Regions from separate parts of the Micromonospora sp. NPDC023869 genome, predicted to be linked through region 2. Evidence: predicted binding sites of a transcription regulator. Region 2 holds the regulator's gene; the other holds the start of a gene.

What was found. The regulator HrcA, encoded in region 2, represses chaperone genes, less so after heat shock. The targets are predictions, from matches to a motif close to GGTTNGCACNCTCNNNNNGAGNGTGCNAACC.
Region 1: a site for HrcA is predicted at 2,302-2,332, ahead of groL (chaperonin GroEL). Genes of this name have one in related genera too.

Annotation. Positions count from the first base shown of each region.
Region 1 covers NZ_JBVHKD010000002.1:788,064-792,270, reverse strand. The annotation lists gene ACZ31C_RS09425 (GNAT family N-acetyltransferase) at 1-295, opposite strand, end outside; gene ACZ31C_RS09420 (cold-shock protein) at 506-706, shown strand; gene ACZ31C_RS09415 (hypothetical protein) at 1,430-2,254, shown strand; gene groL (chaperonin GroEL) at 2,529-4,151, shown strand; gene ACZ31C_RS09405 (hypothetical protein) at 4,204-4,207, opposite strand, start outside.
Region 2 covers NZ_JBVHKD010000019.1:33,651-37,857, forward strand. The annotation lists gene ACZ31C_RS31235 (16S rRNA (uracil(1498)-N(3))-methyltransferase) at 1-668, opposite strand, end outside; gene dnaJ (molecular chaperone DnaJ) at 670-1,815, opposite strand; gene hrcA (heat-inducible transcriptional repressor HrcA) at 1,889-2,911, opposite strand; gene ACZ31C_RS31250 (DUF4870 domain-containing protein) at 3,122-3,754, shown strand; gene hemW (radical SAM family heme chaperone HemW) at 3,770-4,207, opposite strand, start outside.

The DNA of each region.
Region 1 (4,207 bases), on a different contig from region 2:
AGACCACGGTGACCGCGAGTTCCGTGGGGTGGGCGACACCGCCGGCGTGCCCGACCAGCCGGCCGCCGGGGTCCGCCACGAACTGGGCGGTGTGGGTGCCGGCCGAGACCTGGGCGATCCGGGCGACGTACTCGGCGTGCGGACGGGCGGCGGCCTCCGCGATCGTCTCCAGGAAGGCCAGCGGGGAGTCGGCGAGCATCTCCAGCCGGAGGGCCCGCATCCGGGCGGCGTCCGTCGGCTCGACCCGGCGGACGTCCGCCCGCAGGGTGCCGGTCCCGTCGATGGCGCTGGTCATGTCGGCATGCTTACCACAATGACGTACGGCGATGCCGTCAGTCGGAATACGCCCGATTTGTGGTCGTGCGCGGTCGTCACGCCTCGTGTACCGTGCGATTTCGGTCACCGTTTTCGGGGTCGTCGCGGATCGCTGAAACCGGTGGTCTTCGGGTGCTCGGCGTGCCGGTGCCCGGAGTTGTGGTACGCCGCGCAGAGTGAGGACAACACCGTGGCACAGGGCACCGTGAAGTGGTTCAACGCCGAAAAGGGCTACGGCTTCATCGCCGTCGACGGAGGGCAGGACGTCTTCGTTCACTTCTCCGCGATCGAGATGGACGGCTACAAGGCGCTGGACGACGGCCAGCGGGTGGAGTTCGAGATCGCCCAGGGCCAGAAGGGCCCCCAGGCCGAGCGGGTACGCGTCATCTGAGCACACCCCGGACCTCGCCGGCTGATCGTCGGACGGGGTTTTGGGAACGTGGCCGATGCAGGGCTGCGGCGCCGGGGCCGACCAGGGAAGATCATGGGCCGATCCAGCCATCGCTGAGGAGCGTCCATGTCCGACCAGCCGCCCCCGGCGGGTCCGTCCTCGTCCCCCGACGAGCCGGACCGGCCCTCGCCCGCGAACGAGCCGACCCCGCTGGTGAACGAGCCCGACTCAGTCGCCAACGGGCCCGACCCATCCGCGAACGAGACTGATCGGTCCACTGAGCGGGGCGACGGGCGGCCACCGGTCGACCTCACCGCCCCCAACCCGCAGTCGACCGGATCCGTGACGCCGCCGGTCGACCCGACGGCCCCGACGCCACCGACTGACCCGACGGCGTCGGTCTCGCCGCCGGGTGCCGGTGAGCCGTCCGTGGTGTCGCCGGGGCCGGGCGTCTCGGGCGAGCCCGCTCCGGCCCCGGGTGTGGGGTCGGCGGCCGCCGCGCCGTGGGGCGGTGGCCCCGAGTCCGGCGTGCCCGGCCAGCCGGGTGCACCAGCGCCCGATCCAGGTCAGCCATATCAAGGTGAGCCGTACCCGGGCCAGCCCTATCCCGGTCAGTCGTACCCGAGCCAGGTCGGGGGGCCGCTGCCCTATCCCGGTCAGCCCTATCCGACGTCGCCCTACGGTGGGTACCCGGGGCACGGCCTCGACCCGGCCAGCCCGTTGGTGAATCCGCCCGGTGCCGGGGTGGGCGGCTGGTACGCGCGCTGTGTCGGCGCGGTTCGTCGGGGCTGGCCGGTGCTGCTGCCGATCGTTCTGATCACGCAGGTGCTGCCGGCGATGGTGGTGGCGGTGCTCGGGTTGGTGATCGACCCCACCGCGCGCTGGGAGGACCAGCTCGCCGGCGACAGCGCCGTGCTGCCCACCGGGTTCTGGGCCGACGCCTTCGTGTGGGTGGGCAGCCTGTTCGGGGCGGGTCTGATCGCCAGCCTGGCGCAGTGCGTGGGGTGGGCCGCCGGCACCTGGGTGATCGCCCGGCAGGCGGCGGGTGCCCCGGTCGACCTCGGCACGGCCCTGCGCTACGGGCTCCGGCGGGCGCTCGGGCTCTGGGGTTGGACCCTGCTGTTCGGCATGATCGTGCTGTTCGGCCTCTGCCTCTGCTTCCTGCCCGGCATCTACGCGGTGTTCGCGCTGGCGATGGTCGGCCCGGTCTACCTGTTCGAACGGGACAACCCGATCGGCCGTTCGCACCAGATGCTGCGGCAGCGGCTGGGCCTGCTGCTCGGCCGGTTGGCGCTGGTGATCGGCGCGGTGATCGCCGTGTCGTTGGCCGCGGCCATGATCGAGCAGGCGGCGCTGCTGTCGATCGGCACCGGTCCGATGGACACCCGGATGGTGACCGTGGGCACGGTCGTGGTGACGGTGATGACGGCGCTGCTGACCCTGCCGGCCCACCTCGCCCAGTTGGTCGGGCTGGTCGTCACGTACGCCGAGCAGCGGGCACACGAGGGTCCGGTGAACGACGCCCAACTGGCGCACGAACTCGGCTGATCGCGGCGGTCGTGCTTGCACTCGGCAGGGCAGAGTGCTAAACAAGTCATTGGCACTCGCATGGCGTGAGTGCCAATTGGTCGGGACGGTGGGGCCACCGCCGCACTCGGGGGACGACCCCCGGGCGGGGCAGTGGCCGGTCGTCGCGGGCTATCCGGCCCGGCCGAGGAGACGTCGCCGTCGCCAGGTGGCGACGTCCCAAGGTGCGTACACCAGACGGCCCGTCCGGGGCACACCCCGGCTGGTCCGTGAGTGTCCAGGAGGACAACGCCGTATGGCCAAGATGATCGCGTTCGACGAAGAGGCTCGCCGTGGCCTTGAGCGGGGCATGAACCAGCTCGCCGACGCCGTGAAGGTGACCCTCGGCCCCAAGGGCCGCAACGTCGTGCTCGAGAAGAAGTGGGGTGCCCCCACCATCACCAACGATGGTGTGAGCATCGCCAAGGAGATCGAGCTCGAGGACCCGTACGAGAAGATCGGCGCCGAGCTGGTCAAGGAGGTCGCCAAGAAGACCGACGACGTGGCCGGTGACGGCACGACGACGGCGACCGTCCTGGCCCAGGCTCTCGTTCGCGAGGGTCTGCGCAACGTGGCCGCCGGCGCCAACCCGATGGCCCTGAAGCGGGGCATCGAGACCGCCGTGGCCAGCGTCTCGGAGGAGCTGCTGAAGCTCGCCAAGGACGTCGAGACCAAGGAGCAGATCGCCTCCACCGCCTCCATCTCCGCCGGTGACAACACCGTCGGTGAGATCATCGCCGAGGCGATGGACAAGGTGGGCAAGGAAGGCGTCATCACCGTCGAGGAGAGCAACACCTTCGGGCTGGAGCTGGAGCTCACCGAGGGCATGCGCTTCGACAAGGGCTACATCTCGGCCTACTTCATGACCGACCCGGAGCGTATGGAGGCCGTCTTCGACGACCCGTACATCCTGATCGCCAACAGCAAGATCTCGTCGGTCAAGGACCTGCTCCCGATCCTGGAGAAGGTCATGCAGTCGGGCAAGCCGCTGCTGATCATCGCCGAGGACCTGGAGGGCGAGGCCCTGGCCACCCTGGTGGTCAACAAGGTCCGGGGCACCTTCAAGTCGGTCGCCGTCAAGGCGCCGGGCTTCGGTGACCGCCGCAAGGCCATGCTGACCGACATCGCCATCCTCACCGGTGGCCAGGTCATCAGCGAGGAGGTCGGCCTCAAGCTGGACGCCGCCGGTCTCGACATGCTGGGCCGCGCCCGCAAGGTCGTGGTGACCAAGGACGAGACCACCATCGTCGACGGTGCCGGTGACGCCGAGCAGATCCAGGGCCGGGTCAACCAGATCCGGGCCGAGATCGACAAGAGCGACTCCGACTACGACCGGGAGAAGCTGCAGGAGCGCCTGGCCAAGCTGGCCGGCGGTGTTGCGGTGATCAAGGTCGGCGCGGCCACCGAGGTCGAGCTCAAGGAGCGCAAGCACCGCATCGAGGACGCAGTCCGCAACGCCAAGGCCGCCGTCGAGGAGGGCATCGTCCCGGGTGGTGGTGTCGCGCTGGTGCAGGCCGGCAAGACCGCCTTCGACAAGCTGGACCTGGCCGGCGACGAGGCGACCGGCGCGCAGATCGTCAAGATCGCGCTGGACGCCCCGCTGCGGCAGATCGCCGTCAACGCCGGCCTGGAGGGTGGCGTCGTCGTCGAGCGCGTCCGCAACCTCGACGCCGGCCACGGCCTGAACGCCGCGTCCGGTGAGTATGTGGACCTGCTGGCCGCGGGCATCATCGACCCGGCCAAGGTGACTCGCTCGGCGCTGCAGAACGCCGCGTCGATCGCCGCGCTGTTCCTCACCACCGAGGCCGTCGTGGCGGACAAGCCGGAGAAGACCCCGGCCGCCCCGGCTGGTCCGGGTGGCGGGGACATGGACTTCTGAGTCCAGCTCCAACGCCGGAAAGGGCGGGCCGCGTCAGCGGTCCGCCCTTTTCCTAT
Region 2 (4,207 bases):
ACCGACGGGCCGAGTCGGACCGGCTGCGCGCCGGCCTCCTGGAAGGAGGTCAGCTCGGCCGGGCCGATGCCGCCTTCCGGGCCGACCACCAGCACGATCTCGCCCCGGTCGGGCAGCTCGACGGTGGTCAGCCGGTCGCTCGCCTCCTCGTGCAGCACGTAGCCGGCGGCGGCACCGGCGATCCGGCGGGCCACCGACGCGCTTGACTCGTCCGGGGCGCCGGCCACCACCGGCAGCCACGCCCGGCGGGCCTGCTTGGCCGCCTCCCGGGCGGTCGCCACCCACTTGCCCCGGGCGCGTACGCCTCGTTCGCCGCGCCACTGCACCACCGAGCGGGACGCCGCCCAGGGCACGATCTCGTCCACGCCCGTCTCGGTCATCGCCTGCACGGCCAACTCGCCCCGGTCACCCTTGGCGATGCCCTGCACCACCACCAGTCGCGGGTTCGCCGCGTCGACGTACCCGCGACCGGTGATGTCCAGGTCGAGCGTGCCTCGGCCGACGGCGGTGACCACGGCGTCGGCGGTGCCGCCCCGACCGTCGGCGAGCAGCAGTTCCTCGCCGACCCGGAGCCGCTGCACGGTGGCCGCGTGATGGCCCTCCGGCCCGTCGAGCACCGTCGAGTCGCCCGTGGGCAGCGACTCGACCAGGAAGAGCGGTGCGGACACCTCAGGCGTGACCGTTGAAGGCGTCGCGCATCCGGGAGAAGAAGCCGCCCTGCTTGCTGAGCTCGGCGACCTCCTCGCCCCGGGTCACGGCGAACTCCCGCAGCATCCGCTCCTGGTCGGCGTCGAGCTTGGTCGGGGTACGCACGTCGAGGTGGACGTAGAGGTCGCCCCGACCGGCACCGCGCAGGTGCGGTACGCCCCGGGCCCGTAGCCGCAGCGTGCTGCCCGGCTGGGTGCCCGGTTTGACGTCGACCGGCTCCTCACTGTCCAGCGTCTTGATGGTCAGCCGGGTGCCGAGCGCGGCGGCGGTCATCGGCACGGTGACCCGGCAGTGCAGGTCGTCGCCCTTGCGGGAGAAGACGTCGTGCGGCCGCTCGTGGATCTCCACGTACAGGTCACCGGCGGTGCCGCCGCCCGGGCCGACCTCGCCCTGCTGCGCCAGGCGGATCCGCATCCCGTCCTCGACGCCGGCCGGGATCTTCACGGTCAGCGAGCGGCGGGTCCGGACCCGGCCGTCACCGGCACAGGTCGGGCAGGGGTGCGGGATGGTGGTGCCGTAGCCCTGGCAGACCGTGCACGGTCGGGCGGAGACCACCTGGCCGAGGAAGGTGCGCTGCACCGACTGCACCTCGCCCCGGCCACCACACGCCTCGCAGGTGGCCAGGTGGGTGCCGGCCGCCGTGCCGGCCCCGGTGCAGGTGGTGCAGAGCACCGCGGTGTCGACCGTGATCGGGGCCTCGACCCCGAAGGCGGTCTCCTGCAGGTCGAGTTCCAGCCGCAGGATCGCGTCGGCCCCGGGCCGGGTACGCGGTCGCGGGCCACGCCCGGCGCCGGTGGCCCCGCCGAAGAAGGCGTCCATGATGTCCTGGAAGCCGACGAAGGGTCCGGCGCCACCGGGGCCGCCCGGTCCACCGGCACCGCCGCCGCCCGGGGCGAGCGGATCGCCACCGAGATCGACGATCTGCCGTTTCCGGTCGTCGGACAACACCTCGTACGCGGCGTTGATGTCCTTGAACTTCTCCTGGGCCTCCGGGTCCGGATTCACGTCCGGGTGGAACTGGCGCGCCAGCTTGCGGTAGGCGCGCTTGATCTCGTCGTCGGAGGCCCCTCGGCTCACGCCGAGAATGCCGTAGTAGTCCCTGGCCACTGGGTTCCGTGTCCTCGTGTTCGTCTCGCGTTACGCCGGTCGGTGGCGGCAGCCTGCCGTCGGCCCTGACTGGTCAGTTCTGGGCCAGCAGCTCGCCCACGTAGCGTGCCACGGCCCTCACCGTGGCGATTGTTCCGGGGTAGTCCATCCGGGTCGGTCCCAGCACGCCCATCCCCCCGACGATGGTCGCGCCCGGGCCGTATCCGGTGCTGACCACGGACGCCGCCCGCAGGTTGTCGATCTGGTTCTCGTCGCCGATGCGGACCCGCAGCGTGCTCGGTTCGACCTCGCCGATGAGCTTGAGCAGCACCACCTCCTCCTCGAGCGCTTCGAGGATGGGGCGCAGCGACCCCTGGAAGTCGAGCAGGCCACCCCGGGCCAGGTTGGCGGTGCCGGCCAGGGCGAGCCGCTCCTCGTGCCGTTCGACGAGGGTCTCCAGCAGGACGGTGGAGAGCGTGGTCATGGCCGCCCGCAGGTGCGGTGCGCACTCGTCGATGAGTGTCTGCACCAGCGGTGGCGTGTCGGACAGGCGGGTGCCGACCAGCTTCTCGTTGACCAGTCGGCGCAGGTCCAGGACGTCGTCGGCGGGGACCGGCGCGGGCAGTTCGACAAGCCGCTGCTCCACCCGGCCGGTGTCGGCGATCATCACCAGCGTCAGCCGGGTGGTGGAGATCGGCACGAGTTCCAGGTGCCGGACGGTGGAGCGGGCCAGGCTCGGGTACTGCACCACGGCGACCTGGCGGGTCAGTTGCGCGAGCAGGCGTACGGTCCGGTGCACCACGTCGTCGAGGTCCACCGCGCCGACCAGGAACCGTTCGATCGCCCGGCGTTCGGCCGGGCTGAGCGGCTTGACCCGACTGAGCCGGTCGACGAAGAGGCGGTAGCCGCGATCGGTGGGCACCCGTCCGGCACTGGTGTGCGGCTGGCGGATGTAGCCCTCCTCCTCCAGCACGGCCATGTCGTTGCGTACGGTGGCCGGGGACACACCGAGTTGGTGCCGTTCCACGAGCGCCTTGCTGCCGACCGGCTCCTGGGTGGCGACGTAGTCCTCGACGATCGCCCGGAGCACGGCGAGTTTCCGGTCGTCGAGACCCATCCTCCCACCTCCTGTCGCAGGTCAGCCCGGAGCGCCCAGAGTGCCAGAGGAACACTCTGGCACTCGACTGTAGCGAGTGCCAGTCTACGTCGGGGTTCCCGTGCCCGCGATGATCAAGTCGTCCCGGTGGTGGCGGAAACCGGCCGACGGGTTGACACGCCCCGGTGTCGCTATGGTGCGTCCGTTGCCGCTGGCACCTACCGTGACCACATGACTGAACCACCTCGTCCTCCAGGGTCCGGCGACGACCCCACTTCCCCACTGTCGGGCTCCTCCGGCCAGCCCGGCTATCCCCCGCCCGGCGACTATCCGCCGCCCACCGGCGACCAGCCCCCGCCGCCCGGTGGTTACGGCCCGCCCGGTGACTATCCGCCGTCAGGTGGCTACCCGCCGCCGGGTGGCTATCCCCCGCCGGGCGAGTACCCGCCGGGTGGCGCACCCGGTGTCGGGTACCCGACGGGTGGTTACGGTCCTCCCGGCGGCGGCTACGCCAACAACGAGGACAAGACCTGGACGCTGATCGCCCACTTCGGTGGCCCGCTCGGGGTGATCGTGGGTGGGGGTCTGCTGGGCTGGGTCGCACCGCTGATCGCGATGATGACCCGAGGCCAGCAGAGCCCGGTGGTCCGGGCACACTCGGTGGCCGCCGTGAACTTCCAGATCACCTGGGCGATCGCCGGGTTGCTCAGTTGGGTGCTCACCGCGATCACCTGCGGCCTGCTCTTCTTCGTGCCTTTCCTGGTCTGGATCGTGCCGGTGATCTTCGGCATCATCGCCGGGGTCAAGGCCAACGAGGGCGCCCTCTACCGCTACCCGATGACCTACGCCTTCGTGAAGCGCTGACCTCGGAGGCGCTTGTCAGGGCAGCAGGTCACGCACCACGGCGTCGGCGAGCAGCCGGCCGCGCACCGTGAGGACGGCGCGGCCGGCCGCGTGGGCCGGCGCGGCGAGCAGGCCCTGCGCCACCGCCCGTGCGGCGGCCGCCCGACCGGCCTCGTCGAGGACGTCCAGCGGCAGCCCGGACGCGAGCCGCAGCCGGAGCATGACGTCCTCCATGTGTGCCTCGCCGTCGGTGAGCACCTCCCGGGCCATCCCGGGAGACTCACCGGCGGCGAGCCGGCTCGCGTACTCGCGGGGGTGCTTCACGTTCCACCAGCGCACGCCACCGACGTGGCTGTGCGCGCCCGGGCCGAGGCCCCACCAGTCGCCGCCGGTCCAGTACAGCAGGTTGTGCCGGCACCGGGCGGCCGGTGTCCGCGCCCAGTTGGACACCTCGTACCAGGAGAAACCGGCCGC